DNA from 3 places in the Priestia sp. YIM B13486 genome. Region 3 is predicted to be linked to each of the others. Evidence: riboswitches for the same ligand, from Rfam matches in the RefSeq annotation. Region 3 holds a riboswitch; each other region holds the start of a gene.
The links. Region 3 has a riboswitch for S-adenosylmethionine ahead of ACFX4G_RS17790 (bifunctional homocysteine S-methyltransferase/methylenetetrahydrofolate reductase). Riboswitches for the same ligand answer to the same signal wherever they lie in the genome.

Region 1: linked by a shared signal. The riboswitch ahead of ACFX4G_RS24890 (hypothetical protein) and the one ahead of ACFX4G_RS17790 (bifunctional homocysteine S-methyltransferase/methylenetetrahydrofolate reductase) in region 3 are both predicted to bind S-adenosylmethionine.
Region 2: linked by a shared signal. The riboswitch ahead of metE (5-methyltetrahydropteroyltriglutamate--homocysteine S-methyltransferase) and the one ahead of ACFX4G_RS17790 (bifunctional homocysteine S-methyltransferase/methylenetetrahydrofolate reductase) in region 3 are both predicted to bind S-adenosylmethionine.

Annotation. Positions count from the first base shown of each region.
Region 1 is NZ_JBHZOZ010000015.1:19,920-27,383, forward strand. It holds gene ACFX4G_RS24875 (GNAT family N-acetyltransferase) at 1-376, opposite strand, end outside; gene alaP (alanine permease AlaP) at 617-2,020, opposite strand; gene ACFX4G_RS24885 (DUF1540 domain-containing protein) at 2,338-2,496, opposite strand; gene ACFX4G_RS24890 (hypothetical protein) at 2,597-2,935, opposite strand; SAM riboswitch class I at 3,005-3,106, opposite strand; gene ACFX4G_RS24895 (hypothetical protein) at 3,228-3,524, shown strand; gene ACFX4G_RS24900 (GNAT family N-acetyltransferase) at 3,537-3,983, opposite strand; gene ACFX4G_RS24905 (hypothetical protein) at 4,065-4,505, opposite strand; gene ACFX4G_RS24910 (glycosyltransferase family 2 protein) at 4,615-5,604, opposite strand; gene ACFX4G_RS24915 (DUF6044 family protein) at 5,617-7,302, opposite strand; gene ACFX4G_RS24920 (GtrA family protein) at 7,340-7,464, opposite strand, start outside.
Region 2 is NZ_JBHZOZ010000003.1:47,658-55,121, forward strand. It holds gene araA (L-arabinose isomerase) at 1-1,136, shown strand, start outside; gene ACFX4G_RS08265 (sugar porter family MFS transporter) at 1,284-2,663, shown strand; gene ACFX4G_RS08270 (hypothetical protein) at 2,808-2,996, shown strand; gene ACFX4G_RS08275 (metallophosphoesterase family protein) at 3,236-4,114, shown strand; gene ACFX4G_RS08280 (hypothetical protein) at 4,712-4,963, shown strand; SAM riboswitch class I at 5,043-5,153, shown strand; cobalamin riboswitch at 5,233-5,421, shown strand; gene metE (5-methyltetrahydropteroyltriglutamate--homocysteine S-methyltransferase) at 5,572-7,464, shown strand, end outside.
Region 3 is NZ_JBHZOZ010000006.1:240,363-247,826, forward strand. It holds gene ACFX4G_RS17785 (YkvI family membrane protein) at 89-1,123, opposite strand; SAM riboswitch class I at 1,463-1,569, shown strand; gene ACFX4G_RS17790 (bifunctional homocysteine S-methyltransferase/methylenetetrahydrofolate reductase) at 1,677-3,515, shown strand; gene metH (methionine synthase) at 3,516-6,959, shown strand; gene ACFX4G_RS17800 (Cof-type HAD-IIB family hydrolase) at 7,341-7,464, shown strand, end outside.

The DNA of each region.
Region 1 (7,464 bases), on a different contig from region 3:
CACTGATTATGTATTTACTTACATAGTCCACGGTTTTAAACCCTGTTGTTTGATATAAGTGCTCACCTTCTTTTGTCGCAATTAAGTAGGCATTCATCTCAGGGGAAAGAACTTGCAGACAGTGCTTCATGAGCTGCCCGGCTAACCCTTGTTTTCGGTAATCTTTTCTCACAATCACCATTCCTATAAAAGCTGACTGATTTTTGTACGAAATTACGGCCACACTTGATACGATGTCTCCGTTCTCATTTCTATGACCAAATACGTCTCCAGATGAAAAAATCGTATGTAAATCTGCTTCACTATAATCCCATTTTTCCAGCTGCGATAACAGCAGCAAACCTTTTATGTCTTTTTCACTAAATGTTTCAATCATTTCTGCATATGTCCTCCCAACTTTTCGATGCACTGTGTGGCGTTAAAAAGCATAAAACTAACATACTCATCCACTTTCAATTACCGTTTAATCATTAACGAATTCTCTAACTAAATAGTACAGAATAAATAGAATATTTTCTACATTATTTATCCGTACCAATGATCCCTTAAAATAAACTAATCATTCACACATAAACTAATGAAAAAAGACCTCTTTCCAAGAAAGAGGTCTTTTCTGTTATTTCACTAGCTTTTGCTCAGCTGCAGCTGAACTTTGACTTCGTTTATGAAATCCTTTTGCGTAGTACGCGATAATAAGACCGATAAACCATAATGGTCCGATGACAACTGCAATTCTTGTATCTGGATTATATGCCATGAGAACCACTACCAGCGCTAGGAACGCAAGTGACACATAAGATGTTAACGGAAATAAAGGCATTTTGTATTTCAGCTTTGCCTCTTCACCTGTTTTTAACGTTTTGCGATATTTAATTTGAGAAAGCAAAATAATTCCCCATGTCCAAATCGCACCGAATGTTGCAATACTTGTTACCCACGTAAATACTTTGGCAGGCACAATGTAGTTTAACGCTACTCCGACTAATAGCGCACCTGCTGATGCCAAAACAGCTTTTCCCGGTACGCCGCCCTTTGTAAGCTGACCGTATCCTTTTGGTGCTTCTCCGTGTTCTGCTAAGTTAAACAGCATACGGCCTGTACTAAAAATACCGCTGTTACAAGAAGAAAGAGCTGCTGTTAGTACAACAAAGTTAATGATACCAGCCGCCGCTGGAATGCCGATTTTTTCAAATGTTAATACAAACGGGCTTCCCTGTGAACCAATCTCTTGCCACGGATAAATCGACATAATGACAAATAACGCACCGACGTAGAAAATCAGAATACGCCAAAAGACAGAATCAATCGCTCTTGCTAGAGATTTTTCGGGATTTTTCACTTCTCCCGCGGTAACGCCGATCATTTCAATTCCTAAATACGCAAACATGACCATTTGCAGCGACAGCAAAATACCTTTGAATCCGTTCGGGAACAGTCCGCCGTTGTCCCACAAGTTTTTGATACCAGTCGCAACGCCGCCGTTGCCGATTCCGAACACGATCATTAATAATCCAACGGCAATCATTAATACAATCGCTAAAATTTTAATAAGTGCAAACCAAAATTCCAGTTCACCATATGCCTTAACAGCTAAGAAGTTAACCGTTGTCATGATGACAAGCGCCGATAACGCCCAAATCCAGTTTGGTACATCCGGATACCAATACCCCATATAAATACCAACGGCTGTAATTTCAGCCATACATGTTACAACCCATAAAAACCAGTAGTTCCAACCTGTTAAATAACCAGCAAGCGGCCCTAAGTAGTCGCGTGCGTACTTGCTGAATGAACCTGCAACAGGTTTTTGAATCGCCATTTCTCCAAGTGCTCTCATAATAAAAAACATAATCATTCCGCTAAATCCGTACGCCAATAATATTCCTGGCCCTGCTAATTTAATAGCAGATGCAGATCCAAGAAACAGTCCTACCCCTATGGCTGCTCCTAAGGACATCAGCGTCACATGTCTTTCTTCTAACCCGCGTTTCAATTCTTTCCCCTGAGTTTTCCCCTGCATAAACGTCTCCCCTTTTTCCAATCTGTCAAAACGAGATGAACACAGCCTTTTTTGTTAGCGCTTTCATATAAATTTGTGCTAAAAGACAGCTAGGCTGTATATTTGTATTCTATCACCTTTCCCTCACTTTTCTTTTGTCGAAAAACAAAAAAATTATCTTATCATTTTGTTTAAACGCACAATTAGACATAGGCACTACTTTTTTACTATGTATTTATTATTGCACTTAAGTAATAGTATTTTTTAAAAATAGAAAAACGCCGACTCAACTCCGTCAGCGCATCGTTCATTTTATGCTTTTTTATAAAAACTAGCATTTATCTCGCGGGTTCAAAAGTTTTACAGCCAGGTTCTTCCGTTTCAGAAACATGGTGACTACTTTCAGGACTCACAACGTAAATGGACTCTGCACTGCATTTATTTCCGGATTTCCAATACATGCACTCATTCACTTCACACAATACACCTTGAGCCACTGTTATCCCTCCTTTGCTTGTCTTATCTATTTACTACCCGAAATATAACGATTCTAACATTTTCACGCAAAAAAACCGCTTGTTTCTCAAGCGGATCTTTTTATTGCGTGTGTTCAACATACTGTTTTTTAGCTAAATATAACTCACGGCTCAGCGTGATCCGCCGTTCTCTCAAGTGCCTTAAGTTAGCCTGAAATTGTTCGTTAGTTGGCTCTTCTTGAATTAAGCGATACGTAAAAGAAATATCTTCATTTAACTGTTTAAAATCTTCCCATATCTCTTGAACTAGAGCGGATTGTTTTTCTTCAAATGAACGATTTTGATGCGTTTTTAGCGCCGCTAAAATTTCCTGCTGCCACGTTTCGTCTTTTATTTCTTTTGCTAATAAGTATAGATCTAAATAATCATTAATGCATAAATTCGTTTGTGTATTATTCAATGTCATCACCTTTTCTATACGAAATGTTTCTTCCTAAGAAGAGGATTTCATCATAGAAAAAGATTCCTCTTCTTATCTGTCAGAGCTAGGCTATGCTGGAATTAGCACCATTCAATAATTGTGGTTGCTGAGGTTTCAAAGGGCCAGTCCCTCCACCTCTCTAGATAAGAATATTTCGTTTTTAAATTATTTCTGACTATTCTAATATGTTTTATAGGTTACGTCAATAGCTTTTCAATAAAAAGAAAAAAGAAGTAAAATATGGTATGCTTTCATAAAGGATGGTGAGCACATGAAACGATATATGTTATCTGCTTTTTTGGGAAGCTTGCTGCTGCTTCTCAGCATTGCCTTTTCATCTACTTTCCATATTGCAATTGTCAAAACAACCGGAAGTATTGGAGGGATTATTTTAGCAGCAGCGGCTTTGATTATGAACGCGCTTGAAGCCCCCCCCTCCTCAGACAATACAGCTGGAGGAGCCCTTGAAGTACTAGATAAAGGCGCTGTTTGGGCTACTTATTTACTTTTACTTTCATTACCGAACCTCATCGCATGTATAACATCTTATGTTTTATGGACTCGCTGACATTCATCAACGTTACGGACGTTTTGCCACTTGGAAGCTCATTGATATTTGTTTATCTACAAAGCCAAGTTCACGATACACATGCTGTGCAAAATTCCCAGCATGAACGCTGAGTCTGATTTCAGGGTATCCTTTGATAGACAATTCATCAATTGCTTTTTGCATTAACGGCTTGGCTAAACCTTGCCCGCGGTATTCGGGTACAACATATAATTCGTAGATAAAGCCAATTTCTTCTTTTGAAAAGAAGTCGGTAGATGGGCCGATAAGAACCCAGCCTGCGAGTTTATTTTCTTGTCTTAAAACTAAATAATAACAGCCTTTTTCAAAGGCACTACCAACTAGTTCATTTACGCGTTCAGCTGACGGATGAAACTGCTTCATCGTTCCTTCAAACAGCGCATCAGCAGATTTCGTCCGAATTTCCTGTAATTCTTCTTCAGTAGCTTTTGCAATCATTATGGATCTCTCCTTTCGTGTTCGTTTTCCACATGCGAGGATAAATTCCTGCAAAAAAAGTCTTCGCCTAAGCGAAGACTTTTATTTAAATTCAAAATGTTCTTGATGATTGCCTCGTTCGTCCGTCCAGTTAATCATAATGTCTAAACTTGCCGCTTTTCCAGGAACAGCAAAATTCGCGTAGCGAAAACGCTGACCGCTTTTGCTTAAGTTAGACCTTTCAATAGGAGAAAACAAGCTGTATTTCGCCTTATTTTTTCCTTCGTGCCGAAAAGCTTGGACCTGCACGCGCTCTACGTCTTTTCCAATGTTTTCAACGGTTAATCCATATGTATGATAGACATTATTTTTCCACTTTAGCTGATTATCTCCCGTCATGCTCGCTTTTGTCAGTTCAACCGACCATTGTTCAGATGATTTCTTCATTGGAAGCTTCTCAATCGAAAGAGCGCTGACATGAATGGCTGCAAAAGCAAGCCAAACAAAACAAAAAGTGCTGACTGTATAAAATAGTCTTTTCATAGATTTTGATCTCCTTAGAAATTTTAGTAGTAGCATTTCCTGTTCACTCAAAAATTATGATAAACGCTTTAACAAAAAAAGCCTCTCCATTTAGGAGAAGCTTCTTAAATTAATGCATAAGCAAATCTTTTTGTTTGTCTAATGAGTGTTTTGTATATAAATCTCTTTCAATCGCATATTTAGGACGCTGTTTCACTTCGTTAAAAATCTTGCCAATGTATTCTCCGACAAGACCCATTCCCATTAGCTGCAAGCCGCCTACAAGCCAAATTGATAAAATAAGAGACGTCCAGCCGATTTGCGTATGATCTAAATATTTTTGAATCAGCGCATAAATACCAAACGCAATACTAAAGAGAAAAGAAGCTCCTCCAAGCAGCGTCAATAAGCGTATCGGCGCTACGCTAAAAGATGTAATTCCATCAAATGCAAAAGCAAGCATTTTCTTTAACGGATATTTTGATTCGCCCGCTGTCCGTTCTTTGCGGTCATATGTGACTTCCGTGGAGCGAAATCCTACTAATGGTACAAGGCCTCGTAAAAAGACGTTGCCTTCTTTATATTTCATAAGTTCACCAAGAGCACGTTTGCTCATGAGACGAAAATCGGCGTGATTTTGAACGAGCTGAATTCCTAGCTTATTCATAAAACGGTAAAACCCTACTGCCGTGGTTCGTTTAAAAAATGTATCAGTTTCTCTGCTGTCTCGAACACCATATACGACTTCATACCCGAGCCAATATTTCTCTATAAAAGTACGAATAACGCTGATATCATCTTGTAAATCTGCGTCAATGGAAATGACGCAGTCAGATTGCTTATGGGCTGCTTCTAGTCCTGCGAGCAAAGCATTTTGATGTCCTACATTCCGCGCTAGCTTCAACCCTTTTACAAACAAATTGCTGCAGCTTTCTTTTTCAATAAGCGACCACGTGCTGTCTTTGCTTCCATCGTCTACAAATAAAATGGTACTTTCACTTGATACAAGACGTTCATTTATCAGTTCTTTTACTACAGTAGTTAATTGAAAAGATGTTTCTGTGAATACTTCTTCTTCGTTGTAACATGGAACAACAATCGTTAAAATAGGTCTGTTCATGTTATTGCCCCCTTACTTTGCTTCATATACATACACTTTCCAAGCGGACTGTTTATCGTTAAACGCTTTTAAAAAGTGCAAACCGTCACTTTCAGCATTTTCGATTGGCACAGCTGAAAAGATATAGCGACCGCCCATTTTTTTAAATTGGCTGATATTAAGCTGCAAATGACGGATTTTTTTCGTTGAGTCTTTTCGGTAATCATATTTTTTCCCTAGCTCGCTAACAAACACATAGCAGCGGTTGCCCCAGTGATCATAGTAACTTTCTAACTTTTTATTTTTATCAAGCTCTTTGGCAATGATTTTGCGAAACTCATGTTTATACGTTAACGGATAGAAGTTGTTATACGTATCGAGCGTATAAAAGCCGTTATACTGAGCAATTGATGGATGAAGCCCAATGCTTGCTACCCGATAAGATGATTTAGGTTTCCCTATATATCTGCTGATTTCATCGAATTGATGGACAGCATAAAATTCTTTGACTGACGGCTCGTGATTGTAGCGATAATAAAGCTCAGGGTTCGCTATAAATAACACAAGCAGCTGTAAAATCAAACACACCCACACAAACTTTTTCCACGCCTTGCTCCGTTTCCATAAAACATAGCTGCCAACTGCAAACATCAAATAAATAATGAGCGGGCGTAAAAAATGAAATCTAGCAAAGTTAAACGTATTAAAAAGCTGATATTTTTCTTTTAACGGCTCCCATCCTTTATAAAACCAAAACGCATACCAAATCGACAGTAGTAGATTAAGGATAAATAACTGCAAAAACGTTTTTTCAAGCTTCCCCTTCTGATTCCGAGCAACGATCCAAAGTACGATAAAAGAAAGCGGTAAAATCACAAAGGTATGAAGCGTCATTACATGCGTATGCCCAAGCGTATAGTTCTTAAAAGCAAGGCGAACGGAATGTCCGAAACTTAGAGTAGAGCTTAAAAATTCATTTCGACTCGTCGGGGCCTCGGGAAATAAAAGAGAATCAACAAGACGGTATTCAATGAGCAGAAAGACAGCGGTCATCGCTGCAATACTGCTTAAAAAAGGAATATTCCAAACTCGTTTTTTAACTGCATCTCTTAGCCACAGCATTCCCATCGCCGTTAAAAAGAAGAAAAATCCTAGAACAAAGCTCGCGTAAAACGGAAGTAATAAAAGAGTAAGCCATTCCTTCCACGTTCCTTCGCGGTTTCGAATGGTTAAAAACGCCCACAGCGCCAGCGGCTGTCCTAATGTACTCAGCATGCCCGAAGGCCAAAATGGCGTAAGTGCAAAAGCAAGTGATACAAGCACTCGAATCGCATAAGCATCCTCACTTTTAATAAAATGCTTTTTTAATAATAAGTACATTCCAATTAAAGCAAATACGCGCGTGATCGTTTGGCTGAGACTGTACGCAAGCATGGTCGGAAATAAACCATACAGCCACTGAATACCGCTAAATTCTGTTCCAAACGTATTCCTCGGCAATCCATTAATAATTTGAGGTAATACGGCATGACTGGAGCCAAACAGCTCTCCGCTTCGATGCAGAACTTTATACCACGTAATATTTGAGTCTAAATTATCGTGCACGCGTATATGTGAATTTTCCCCGAGCAAAAACATAGGGGATACATACGCAAGCAGCAAAAGGAAAGCGATAATAAGCAATGTTTTTTCTTTATTCATAGCTGTTTCTTTCTTCATCTGTTAACACCTATTTCCATTTCATAATTGCTAGAAGCTAATCGTGTACGACGACTGCTTCTTTTTTTGTATTGAATACAAAGTATTTTTGACCCGTATAATTTAAAAGCGTATACAGACCTGTTCCGATTAATATACCGACGTCTTTTTTGAACGGACGCA
Region 2 (7,464 bases), on a different contig from region 3:
AAAAACCGCTGCTTCATTTAGCAACACAATTTAACGAAAGCATTCCTTGGGAAACGATTGATATGGACTTTATGAACTTGAATCAGTCCGCTCACGGTGATCGTGAATACGGCTTTATCAACGCTCGTTTGAACAAGCAAAATAAAATCGTAGTGGGCTACTGGGAGCGCCCCGAAGTACAGCAGCAAATTGCACAGTGGATGGACGTAGCCGCTGCTTATAACGAAAGCTTCAACATTAAAGTTGCGCGTTTCGGTGACAATATGCGCAACGTCGGCGTAACGGAAGGAGACAAAATTGAAGCGCAAATTCAATTTGGCTGGACGGTTGACTACTTCGGAATCGGTGACCTTGTTCAATATGTCAATGCCGTTACGGAAGAAGAAATCAATGATTTATTTGCTGAATATGCAGACGCGTATGAATTTGTCTACGGTGATTATTCTGCAGAAGACTGGGAGTCTAGTGTAAAAGTACAGGCAAGCTATGAAATTGCGATTAAACGTTTTCTAGATGAAGGCGGCTACAGCGCCTTTACCACTAACTTTGAAGATCTATACGGTATGAAACAGCTTCCAGGTCTAGCCGTACAGCGCTTGATGGCACAGGGCTACGGCTTTGCTGGTGAAGGAGACTGGAAAACAGCGGCGCTTGACCGCTTGCTCAAAGTAATGAGCCATAATCAGTCAACGGGCTTTATGGAAGACTACACGTATGAATTGGCTCCCGGACGCGAGTCTGTGCTTCAATCACACATGCTTGAAGTAGACCCAACGCTAGCGGTAAACAAACCAAAACTAATCGTTTCTCCGCTAGGTATCGGTAACCGCGAAGATCCGGCCCGCTTAGTGTTTGACGGTAAACAAGGAGAAGGCGTAGTGGTTTCCATGGCTGACTTCGGCACGCATTACAAGCTGTTAATTAACGAAGTATCGGCGTTTGAGCCGGAAGTTCCAGCTCCACATCTTCCGGTGGCGCGCGTGCTTTGGAACATTAAGCCAAACTTCCAAGACGGCGTTAAAGCGTGGATTGAAAACGGAGGAGGCCATCATACGGTACTTTCATTAAATTTAACGACCGATCAAATCGTGAGCTATGCAAAGCTTGTTGATCTAGAGTACGTCATTATTAAGTAAGCATCACTACTTTCGAGGGAGCGCTGCTTCCTTGGAAGTAAAAATATAGTGTTAGTAAAAGAACGCCGTTTTTAGAAATAAATGAAAGCGTTTTAAATTTGTGTGATAGGAAGCAAAACTAAGACAATACAAAGGGGATCTATAATCATGAGTAAAGTATCAAGTAAGTTTATCTTCTTCTTCGGCTCATTTGCCGGTATTTTATTCGGTTATGATATTGGGATTATTGCTGGTGCAGAAGGTCATATCCGTGAAGCGTTTCATTTGAGTCCGCTCTGGCTGGGAATTGTGGTTTCGTCGCTAATGGGAGGAGCAATTATCGGTTCCATTTTAAGCGGATTATTAGGCGATAAGTTTGGACGAAGAAAGTTAATTTTAATTTCGTCGATCATCTTTCTTTTAGGCTCCATCGGTTCAGCGATTGCACCAGAGGAAATTACGTTAACGATTGCGCGCGTCTTTTTAGGTACAGCAGTAGGAACGGCTTCTTCTTTAGTTCCTGCCTATATGTCAGAAATCGCACCTGCTCATATTCGCGGCAAGCTTTCAGGTTTAAATCAGCTAATGATTGTAATTGGATTATTATTAAGCTATATCGTAGCCTTTATTTTTGAGCCGGTTCCAAACAGCTGGCGATTAATGCTTGGCAGCGCCGGTATTTTTGCAATTGTATTATGCATCGGTATGATCAAGCTTCCAGAGTCGCCTCGCTACTTAATTAAAAATGGAATGCCAGATAAAGCGCGTGAAGTGCTGCGCACGCTTCGCCGGTCAACAGCTGAAGTGGAAGCTGAAGTGTCTGAAATTGAAAGCGTAGCTGTTCATGAACAATCAGGAATTAAACAGCTGTTTCATAAAAAGGTTCGTCTAGCTTTAATTATCGGCGTCGGAATGGCAACTTTTCAGCAGATTCAAGGCTCAAACTCAATTGTTTATTATGCAACAAGCATTGCTCGTCAAGTTGGTTTAGCCCCGCAGGTAGCTGCTGGTTTTACGGTCATTGTTGGGGTAATCTTCGTCGTGACAACACTTATTTTTCTGCAGTTTGTCGATAGATTCAACCGCCGTACCATTCTTACGATTGGCGGCGCGGGTATGGCTCTTTCATTTTTCACACCGGCTATTCTAGGAGCGTTAGGCGTTAATGAAGTCGTTGTTAACTGGGTTACGTTAATTGCTCTTTGCTGCTTTATCCTTTGCTATGCGTTTTCTTGGGCGCCGCTTACGTGGATCATTGTAGGAGAAATTTTCCCGCTTTCTGTACGCGGAATCGGTGCTGGGATTTCATCTGCTTTTAACTGGACAGGATCGCTGGCAGTAGGGCTTGTGTTCCCAATTTTAGCTGATCAGTTTAGTTTGGGCGTTATCTTTTCAACGTTCGGGATCATTTGTATTCTCGGTTTATTCTTCATACGTTTTGTAGTTGTTGAAACAAAAGGACGTAGCCTAGAGCAAATTGAAACGGACATGGCAGCTCGTTCTGGAAGAAATTCTGTAAGTCCAGTTGAGCGTAATAAATATGTTTAATTGTCGTAAATGTTTTAAATGTAAGATGCTGAGATAAAAGTATTTTAGCTGAAGTGAAAAACGAACCACTAATCAAACACTTTGATTAATGGTTCGTTTTTTTATGGTGAACGCAGGTTTTAGCTGTTTCGTTTCTTCTAGCAGTTGATTGGAGAGCAAGGCGAAGACTCCTGCGGGACAAGCGGAACAGATGAGACCCCGCAGGCGCACAAGCGACGAGGAGGCTCATCGGCCGCCCGCGGAAAGCGAAGCCTTGCACGGAAATCAACTGCGGGGGAACAAGCGGTTCAGCTCATGTCGGCCTTTGTTCGTCCCCAGCCTCTTTCTTATTAGTAGATACAGAGAATTCATCTTTTACCCTGTCATATTAGTGCCTAATAAAATGGAAAGATAGGTTAGCTTATCATAGTGTGGACTTTAATAGATATTCATAACTAGCAATTTCTAAAACGAAAGCTAAATGTGCGTTCTGCTTGCAAGAAGGTAGTGACCACCATCAACAAATTCTCATATAAATAAGTAAGCTTGTTTACTTTTAACTAAATTTATTTATTAATAGGGGGATTAACTAGTTGATAAATTTGACGCTTCATGAACGTTCTGAAAAGTTATTAAAGCAAAGAATTAAACAATTAAATCCGAGAGATCCATTTAACTTTGTTTTTATGGGAGACAGCAGAGGTGACGGACCAAACGATAATTGTTTCACGATGAGCGGTGAATTTGAGCTTGTGTTAAAAAAGGCGGTGGAATTGAACCCGCTGTTTATTATTCATGGGGGAGACACCGTCTATACAGGGAAAAAAGAGTATTTGGAGCACTTTGTTAAGGTTGTTGAAAAAATCGCCCCAAACATTCCTATGTTTGTATGCGTAGGGAATCATGATGAACTGTACCTTGATGAAAGCAATCTCGAAAACTTCAGAGCCACTATCGGAAAAGTACACTGGGTTATTGATATTCCTGTCTTTAACTTCCGGTGCATCGCATTAAATAATGTCATCAGTCCCAAAAATAAAATATATGGATTTACAGATAGAGAGCTTAATTATTTAGAGCAGCAGCTAGAGGATGCTCCTCGTAATACCGTTATAGCCATGCATGCGCAGCCAAATATCGGTCGGTGGACAAACCTTGAAGGGTTTCCTGTAACGACTCCTCAAAGTCAAGAGTTTTTTGATTTAATTCAAGAACACCGCGTGAAAAAAGTGTTAGTCAGCCACGTGCATGCGTATGACGAGCAGTTTATTAGAAAAAACAGAAACGGGTCGTTTACGCTTGGAAGAGGCACTGATTTTGTATTGTCAGGAGGCGCCGGCGCTCCCCTTGATTTTGAGCCGCCTTTAATTTTAAATAATTATAATTTTACGGAATTTTTTGTAAGCAGGTACAACATTTTAGGTCCTCTTCTTTGGAAGGATTTTGGACGACCTCGAAGAAATTGTTTGTAAAAACAAGAAAGTAGAAAGCTAGGTTCAAAAAAAGAGGCTGGGACAAAAGGATTTTAGACGAAGTGAAAAACGAACCATTGATCAAGATGTGTGATTAGTGGTTCGTTTTTTTGTGAGGGTAAACGTAGATTTCATGTGTATAGGTCTTTCTAGCAGGTGATTGGAGGACAAGACGAAGACTCCTGCGGGAAAAGCGGAACAGGTGAGACCCCACAGGAACGTATGTGACGAGGAGGCTCAGCGACCGCCCGCGGAAAGCGAAGTCTTGTACGGAAATCAACTGCGGTGTCACAAGCGATTCAGCTCATGTATTCCATTTGTCTTTAGAGTGGATTCATTTGGTTATGTCTCAACCTCTTTTGGAAAAATGTGCATAACTCTTAACGAAACCTTGTAGCAGAAGGCTCAGTCAAACGTTATAATAGATAATGAATGATGATATATTCTCTATATTTGTCATATATTTGTATTACATATGTAATTAAAGAAAAACATTCACTTGATATACTGTTTAATGACTTAACTTTATCTTAAAATTTACAGTGAACTGCCTGTTTATAGAGGCTTAGAACATACACAGCAAATGGAGGAGCAATCATGGCAAACGAAAAGATGCAAGAAGGACTTGATCGTTTTATCAAGGAAGATTTAAATGACCTTTTAGGTAGACTGTTCCCCTTAATGGACCGGGAGTGTGCCGAAGAAAAAAGAATGCTTATCGAAACCGCGGTAGAGTACATCTATTCTTCAGGGTATCATCAAGGAGCAAAAGACTTGATCGAAACACATCGAAAAGATGATTACAAATTGTTAAGGCAAAAATTAGCGTCAGCACCTCCTGAAAACTGATTTTTTAAAATTTTTTTTGACAACGTAAATGTAAGGTGTTAAGATAACTCTAAATTCAAAACATTATAAACAATTAAAACTCTTATTGAGAGAGGCGGAGGGACTGGCCCTGTGAAGCCCGGCAACCATTTAACAATTTTGTTAAAAAGGTGCTACATCCTGCAAAGCGTACAGCTTTGAAAAATAAGAGAGGATTTCATAGATACTATGCCTCTCTATTCATGATAGAGAGGCTTTTTATTTTATGTGAAGGTGTTTTGAATAAACAATTTCATAGAAATGCATCAGGTGCTGTGTAACGAATGTACGCAGCTTAAAAGGGAAGACCGGTGAAAAGCCGGCGCGGTCCCGCCACTGTAATGGGGAGCAACTTATTAACCACTGTTTCATGTTGAAATGGGAAGGGATAGGAAGCGATGAACCTAAGTCAGGAGACCTGCCTGTTGTATGCACTTAAGCTCTACGGGATATAGAGAGGAGTGAGGAATACGTGTTGAGAAAAACAGGCTATCTCAACTTTAGTTAAGTATGCGTATCATCTCTCTTTTTATTTCGAAAAGAGAGATTTTTTAGTTTACCGATAAAAAAATATACAGGGAGTGGAAAAAATGAGCAGTGTAAAAAGTTCGAACTTAGGTTATCCAAGAATTGGTGAAAAACGAGAATGGAAAAAAGCGCTTGAGCAGTTTTGGGCAGGAAAACTAGAGAAAGATATCTTTCTTCAAGAAATTGAAGCTCTTCGTCTAGCGCATCTAAAAAAACAGCGTGACGCAGGAATTGAATTGATTCCAGTCGGCGATTTTAGCTTATACGATCATGTGTTAGATACAGCTGTTATGTTTGGTTTGGTGCCAAAGCGCTTTGATTATGACGGGGGATCGGTATCGCTTGAAACGTATTTTGAGATTGCGCGAGGAACAAAAGGTGCGGTAGCCTCTACGATGACAAAATGGTTTAACACAAATTATCACTATATTGTACCAGAGCTTGAGGAATGTACGCCGGCACTTGTAGAAAATCGCCCGCTTCAATTTTACAAAGAAGCAAAACAGAAGCTGAATATTGAAGGTAAGCCCGTGATTTTAGGTCCAGTAACATTTGTGAAGCTGTCAAAAGGATATAAAAAAAGTGAGTTTAAAGAAGTAGTTGAACAATTTGTTCCGCTTTATGCAACTATCTTAGCGGAGCTGCAAGCAGAAGGAGTAGAGTGGGTACAAATAGATGAGCCGGTTTTAGCTACAACGCTATCAAAAGAAGACCTGGCGCTTTACACAGAAGTCTATCAAACTTTGAAGGAAGCGGCACCGAATGTAAAAGTCATTTTGCAAACGTATTTTGACAGCGTTGATCACTACAAAGAAGTTGTGTCTCTTCCTGTTGAAGGAATCGGTTTAGACTTTGTGCATGACCGAGGCGAAAATCTCACTGCGCTTAATAAATATGGTTTTCCGACTGATAAAGTGCTGGCAGCAGGAGTGATTGACGGACGAAACATTTGGCGTGAAAATTTGGACGAACAGCTTTTAACAATCAGTGAAATTGAAGAAGCTGTATCAAAAGATCGTCTAATCCTGCAGCCTTCATCAAGTCTGCTACATGTTCCTGTCACGGTGAAAAATGAAGAGACGATTGATCCAGTATTGAAAAATGCGCTCTCTTTTGCAGATGAAAAGCTAAAGGAAATTACGCTGTTAACAAAAGCGGTGCAGCAAGGAAAAGAAGCAATAGAAGAAGAAATAAGCGTAAGCAAACAGGCAATTCAAGCATTAAATGGTTCATCTTTTCGAAATCATCAAGACGTGCAAAAAGAGCTGAAGCAGCTGCACAGCTATAAAGCAGAGCGACAAGCGCCGTTTGACGTACGTCAGCGCGTTCAGCAAGAAGCTTTTCAACTGCCGCTTCTTCCAACGACAACGATTGGAAGCTTTCCGCAAACAAAAGAAGTGCGAAAAGAGCGTCTAAAATGGCGTAAAGGCGAGTTAAGCGATGAAGCATATGAAGCGTACATTAACGAGGAAATAAAAAAATGGATTGAAATTCAAGAAAACATCGGCTTAGATGTCCTTGTGCACGGAGAGTTTGAGCGTACGGATATGGTCGAATACTTCGGTGAGAAATTAGGAGGCTTTCAGTTTACGAAGTTTGGCTGGGTGCAATCTTACGGTTCTCGCTGCGTGAAGCCGCCGCTTATTTACGGAGATGTATCGTATGAGCAGGCGATGACGATCAAAGAAACGGTCTACGCACAGTCTCTAACCAATAAGCCGGTTAAAGGAATGCTGACGGGTCCGATTACGATTTTAAACTGGTCGTTTGTGCGTGATGATATCCCGCGCTACGACGTCGCAAATCAAATTGCGCTTGCTCTTAGAAAAGAAGTAGAAGCACTTGAAAGTCAGGGCATTTCAATGATTCAAGTAGATGAACCGGCGCTGCGTGAAGGACTGCCGTTAAAACGAGAAAACTGGGACAGCTACTTAAATGCTGCGGTGTATGCATTT
Region 3 (7,464 bases):
TTATTTGTTTTACATTATAGCAAAGTAAAATCGACTTGTCACATCATTTAACTTCGTTTTTTCACATCTATTCTTTAAAATCCAGCTTTTAGCTTATTTTTTCTTTTTTAATACATAGCATCCATACAAAAGCTAGTCCAATATAGCCAAATATCGGATACAAAAACTCAAGAAGCTGGGCATATCCGAATTGCCCAATAATAAAGCAAGCCAAGATAATAAACGCAAAAGCTTGTTTGTCATTGAGGGGAAGAAATGACTGAAGCTGCTTAGCGATGCCAAATACATTTCCAATCAATGTAGTAAAAATCTCGCCCAACACAACTACCGTAAATAAAACATTCACCCACGCTGAGATATTTTTAACAACGGCACTCATCGGAATATCAAGTTGAAATGAATAAGGCAAATTGGAAAGGGCAAGATGAGTAGAAACAAGCATAAACGTAAGTACACATCCTCCTATTAAGGCCCCTTTTGTAATCACGCTCCTATCTTTCACCGAGCTTCCTAATGGGACCAAAACGGCCTGAGCCAAAGCTAGATTCAGGGAAATATATAAAAAGGGACTAACCGCCCACTTCCACTGCGTGACGAGCGTTAAATCCGGCTTCGTTTGAATCAGTGAGAAATAGCTGATATTCGGCATAAAGATGATAAAAGCAAATGAAAGCATCATCGGTACAACAAGAGAATTAACCATTAAAATACCGTTAATTCCTTTTGCGATAAATATATAAGTTAAAACAATTGTAAAAATCATTCCAACAGGAGGCCACAGCCCAAACTGTTCTTTTCCTATTGCTCCCGTACTCGCTAGCATGACTGAAGTTACTCCAAATAAAATGACAATCATTACACCGTTTACCACTTTTCCAAGCACATCACCAAATAAATATGTATTAAGCTGCTGATAAGAAGAAGCCCCAATTGCGTGCGAAAGCAGCATCATTTTTGAACCTAGCCAAATAAAAAACAAGCCGCTGACCAAAATTCCGACCATTCCAAGTTCCCCGTACTGTGTAAAAAATTGAACGATTTCCTTGCCTGTTGCAAAACCGGCTCCTACAACGGTGCCTACATACGTAGCAGCAACCTGCAGCGTGAGTTTCCACCTTTTCATGCCCATCACCCTTCTACCCTTCATAGTTCACTATATGTAGAAACGATAAAAAAAAGACGAGCCTTTTTACGTGTAAATCTACGCATATCCCAGTGCTTGTGCCTTTTGGTTTATTTTTTTCATTTTCTTTTTGTATTTCTCACAAAAAACTCCTTAACCCCTAACATAACAGTCATTTTCAAACAAAATATACGGATATTTTCCCTTTAGCTTTTAAATTTCCCTCAATATTTGCTGGAAATTCACAATTTACTGTTGTATAATTTCTAAAAATCAGATAAATTATTAAATAAGTATTCTTTCTATTTAAAAAAATATGTTTCAATTATATACAATTGATTCTTATCATGAGAGGTGGAGGGACTGGCCCTTTGAAACCTCAGCAACCAGTCGTTAGAGACATGGTGCTAAATCCAGCAAGCAATTTATTGCTTGGAAGATAAGAAGGCGAAAAAAGTCTTCTTCTTAAGAAGACTTTTTCTATTTTATCGGCATATTGCATAAAACGAATCACTCGTGAAATAGAAGCGGAACAATTTAAGGAGGTTTTGACATGGGGTTACTTGAAGATTTAAAGTCTAAAATTTTAATTGGGGATGGTGCCACTGGTACCCTCCTTTACTCACACGGTATTGACAGCTGTTTTGAAGAACTAAACATCACCAAACCAGAAGAGGTTTCTCGTATTCACAGAGCCTATGTAGAAGCTGGTGCAAACGTTATTCAAACAAATACGTACGCTGCTAATTATCAAAAACTTGCCCGTTATGGATTAGAAGATTCAGTCAAAGACATCAATGTTGCTGGTGTAAAATTAGCGAAACAAGCTGCAAAAGATCAAGCTTACGTGGTTGGTACACTCGGCGGAATTCGTTCTTTCCAAAAAAACGCTATTAGTTTAGAAGAGGTTAAGCGAAGCATTCGTGAACAGATGTTTTGGCTTTTAAATGAAGGCGTGGATGGCCTTTTGTTTGAAACATACTATGATTTCGAAGAATTAAAAACCGTTCTTACACTGGCAAGAAAAGAAACGGATAAGCCTATTATTACTCACGTTTCCCTGCATGATATTGGCGTACTGCAAGATGGCCGTCCTTTAGCAGATGCATTAAAAGAATTAGAGGCGCTGGGAGCAGATGTTGTCGGGCTAAACTGCCGTTTAGGTCCTTATCATATGATTCAGTCTCTTGAAGAAGTACCGCTTCCTGATCGTGCTTTCTTATCTGCTTACCCTAATGCCAGCCTTCCGGCGTATGTGGAAGGAAAGCTGGAATATGAAACAAATGAAGACTACTTTGTAGAAAGCGCGCGTTTATTCCGCGAACAAGGGGTTCGCTTAATTGGAGGATGCTGCGGTACAACACCAGCTCACGTACGCGCAATGTCATCTGCCTTAAAAGACCTGCCTCCGATTACAAGCAAAGTTGTTAAAATGAGACCTGCCGTTACGGTTCAAGAGCGTGAGCAGCAGGATAAACCTCATATGCATGAAATTGTGAAGAAGCGCCGCTCGGTTATCGTCGAGCTAGATCCGCCTAAACAGCTTGGTCCGACGAAATTTTTAGAAGGCGCAAAAGCACTTGATAAAGTCGGCGTAGATGCTATTACATTAGCTGATAATTCTCTTGCCTCACCTCGCATCAGCAACTTAGCAATGGCAACACTGATGCAGCAAGAAACAAAAGCACGACCGCTTATTCATATTACCTGTCGCGACCGAAATTTAATTGGACTTCAATCTCATTTAATGGGACTTCATACGCTAGGAATGAATCAAGTACTTGCAATTACCGGTGATCCGTCAAAAGTTGGCGATTTCCCTGGCGCCACTTCGGTCTACGATTTATCTTCATTTGACTTGATTAGTTTAATCGCTCAGTTTAATGAAGGACTATCTTATTCCGGCAAACCACTTGGTCAAAAAACCAATTTTTCCATTGCAGCTGCCTTTAACCCAAACGTGCGTCACTTAGACCGAGCCGTTCAGCGTTTGGAAAAGAAAATCGACTGCGGGGCTCACTATTTCATTACTCAGCCTCTCTATTCAACTAAGCAAATTGAAGAGGTATATGAAGCAACCAAACATTTAACAACACCGGTATATATCGGTATCATGCCGTTAACAAGCGCAAGAAATGCTCGATTTATTCACCATGAAGTACCTGGAATTAAATTATCAGAAGATATTCTAGAACGCATGGATGCAACGGGAAATGACCGAATCCGCGGTGAAGTCGAAGGTCTTGCGATTGCAAAAAACTTAATTGATACAGCATATGAGTTATTTGACGGTATTTACTTAATTACGCCGTTTATGCGCTATGAAATGACCGAAATTCTAACACGCTATATTCATGACAAGCAACTTGTTACATCAGAAAGGAAGATATAAATGAGCTCACTTATCGAACAACAACTAAAGAAGCGAATACTCGTCATCGATGGAGCAATGGGAACGATGATTCAAGATGCTGATTTAACCGCTGAAGATTTTGGCGGCGAAGAATATGAAGGCTGCAACGAATATTTGACTCGAACAGCGCCTCATGTGATTCAGCGCATTCATGAAGAGTACTTTGCAGCAGGTGCTGACATCATTGAAACCAATACGTTTGGCTCAACATCTACCGTACTTGATGAATACGATTTAGGTCACTTGGCGTATGAATTGAATATCGAAGCTGTGAAGCTTGCTTGTGCAGCCCGCGATAAATATTCAACTCCCGAATGGCCTAGGTTCGTAGCTGGAGCTATCGGTCCTACCACTAAAACTCTCTCTGTTACCGGAGGTATTACATTCCCTGAGTTAGTAGAATCGTACGAAGAGCAAGCTCGAGGTTTGTTAGACGGCGGCGTTGACTTGCTTTTAGTCGAAACCTGTCAAGACATGCTGAACGTAAAAGCCGCATTTTTAGGCATTACAGCTGCGTTTGAAAAACTTAAAATCGAAGTTCCTATTATGATTTCAGGAACAATTGAGCCGATGGGAACAACTCTCGCTGGTCAAGATATCGAATCTTTTTACTTATCACTGGAACACATGAAGCCTCTTTCAGTCGGACTTAACTGCGCGACAGGCCCTGAATTTATGACGGATCATATTCGCTCTCTTTCAGACCTAGCCACTTCAGCAGTTAGCTGTTATCCAAACGCTGGACTTCCGGATGAAGAAGGCAATTATCATGAATCCCCTGAGCTGCTTGCTCAAAAAATTAAAGGGTTTGCTGATAAAGGCTGGCTGAACTTTGTAGGCGGATGCTGCGGTACAACGCCTGCTCATATTAAAGCACTGGCGGAAGCGGTAAAAGAGGTTGCGCCCCGTTCGCTTGATCGCTCCGAGCATAACCATGCTGTAACCGGTATTGAACCGCTTGTATATGACGATTCTATGCGCCCTCTTTTTGTGGGAGAACGTACGAATGTAATCGGTTCTCGCAAGTTCAAGCGTCTGATTGCGGAAGGAAAAATTGAAGAAGCATCTGAAATTGCGCGTGCTCAAGTTAAAAATGGTGCTCACGTTATTGATATTTGCTTGGCAGATCCGGACCGTGAAGAAATGGAAGACATGGAGGAATTTATTCAAGAAGTTGTAAAAAAAGTGAAGGTTCCTCTTGTAATCGATTCAACGGACGAGAAAGTTATTGAAAAAGCTTTAACATACTCGCAAGGTAAGGTCATTATTAACTCCATTAACTTAGAAGATGGTGAAGAGCGTTTTGATGCAATCTTACCGCTAGTAAAAAAATTCGGTGCAGCTCTGGTTGTGGGTACAATCGATGAAACAGGCATGGCCGTTACTGCAGAACGAAAAGTAGAGATTGCTAAACGCTCACATGATTTGCTTGTTGAAAAACATGGCTTTAATCCAAAAGATATTATTTTTGACCCTCTTGTGTTTCCTGTAGGGACTGGTGATGAACAATATATTGGTTCTGCTGAAGAAACAGTTAAGGGAATTAAAATGATTAAAGAAGCCCTGCCTGATTGCCTGACCATTCTTGGCGTAAGTAACGTGTCATTCGGTCTTCCTCCAGTCGGACGTGAAGTACTAAATGCGGTTTATCTTTATCACTGTACGCAGGCTGGACTCGATTATGCCATTGTTAATACCGAAAAGTTAGAGCGCTATGCTTCTATTCCAGAAGCTGAAATTGAGCTTGCTAATGCGTTGTTATTTAACACAACTGATGAAACGTTAAGCACGTTTACCGACTTTTATCGTGATAAAAAGAAAGAAGCAAAAGTAGAAATTTCTACGTTAACACTCGAAGAACGATTGGCAATGTATATTGTCGAAGGTACAAAAGAAGGATTGCTTCCTGATTTAGAACAGGCTTTAGCTCAATATGATGATCCGTTAGATATTATTAACGGACCGCTTATGAAGGGCATGGCGGAAGTTGGACGTTTGTTTAATGACAACCAGCTGATTGTAGCAGAAGTGCTTCAAAGTGCGGAAGTGATGAAAGCATCCGTTGCCTTTTTAGAACCTCATATGGAAGCAACTGAAAATGATTCTGGAAAAGGCAAAGTGATTCTTGCAACGGTTAAAGGCGACGTGCATGATATCGGTAAAAACTTAGTAGACATCATTTTAAGCAACAATGGTTTTAAAGTAATAGATTTAGGAATTAAAGTAACGCCCCAGCAGCTGATTGAAGCAGTAAAAGAAGAAAAGCCAGACATCATTGGCCTGTCAGGTCTTCTAGTAAAGTCAGCTCAGCAAATGGTTTTGACTGCCCAAGATTTAACGCAATCAAGCATTGATGTTCCAATTATGGTAGGAGGCGCTGCCCTTTCCCGTAAATTTACTGACTTTAAAATTGCCCCGGAATATGAAGGTGCGGTCCTCTACGCCAAAGATGCGATGGACGGATTAGCGTTAGCAAATAAGCTGCAGAACAAAGAAGAAGTTATTCAGCTTTTAGCAGATTTAAAAACGCGGCAAGAAAAGAAAGTAACGGTTCGAGAACGCCAGCCTCAAACCGCTCAAGCAGCTACGGCTGTTTTAGAAAGATCCGCCATTTCAACGGACGCTCCTGTTTTTGTACCTACTGATTTAAAGCGCCACGTTGTTAAACACTACGATTTGGCACAGGTTCTTCCGTATATTAACTGGCAGATGCTTTTAGGCCATCACTTAGGACTAAAAGGAAAAGTGAATAAGCTGCTTGCTGAAAAAGATGAGCGTGCTGTTCAATTAAAAGAAACCGTTGATGACCTGCTCGAACTGGCACTAAAAGAAAACTTAATTAAGCCAGCGGTTATTTATCAGTTCTTCCCTGCTCAAGCAGACGGAAATGATTTAATTATTTATGATCCTGCTGATGAAAAAACAGAAATTGAACGCTTTACCTTCCCTCGACAAGCAAAAGGACAGTTCTTGTGCTTATCTGATTTTGCAAAGCCTAAAGAAAAAGAGATGGACTATGTATGTTTCTTCTCTGTAACAGCAGGAACAGGCATTCGCGAACGCGCGGCGAAATTCAAAGAAAACGGCGAGTTTTTAAAGAGTCACGTGTTCCAAGCTCTTGCGCTTGAACTAGCTGAAGGATTAGCAGAACGTGTTCATCAGCAAATTCGTGACCGCTGGGGATTCCCCGATTCGCCTGACTTTACAATGGCGGAGCGTTTTTCAGCCAAATACCAAGGTCAGCGTTTTTCATTCGGATATCCTGCATGTCCAGACCTTGAGGACCAAGCAAAACTGTTTAAATTACTTAAACCAGAAGACATCGGCATTCAGTTAACAGACGGTTTCATGATGGAACCAGAAGCTTCTGTTACAGCCCTTGTTTTTGCACATCCTGAAGCGAAATATTTTAACGTATTGTAAAATATGGCCGCGGTCTTTTAGACCGCGGCTGTTTTTTTACAGTGAACAAACCTGAAAAAAAGGCTGCGAAAAATGGATTTTAGCTGAAGAAAGATCCGAACCGTAAATCCAGATTCTTAATTGAGAATCAACTGCGTTCGGATTTTTTTCATTGTGATCGTGAACTGGATTTCATGTAGCTGTTTCTAACTGTTGACTGAAAGGCAAGGCAAAGACTCCTGCGGAAAAAATTGATGCAGTTATGTCTTAATCTCTTTGAATTCACCGCCGGTCTGAGCTTTTTTTATGAGTTTCTTGGGAAACACTGATAGAATAAGGAATGTAATAAATTTGTAACGCTCTTGTCACAGCAAATTTTTCAGGGAAAGGAATTTTCAAGCAATGATTAAATTATTTGTAAGCGACTTAGATGGCACTCTTTTACACGAAGAAAAATACGTAGAACAGCATAATGCAGACGCACTTAGTGAACTTCAGCGCCAAGGAGTAGAGGTTTGTCTTGCGT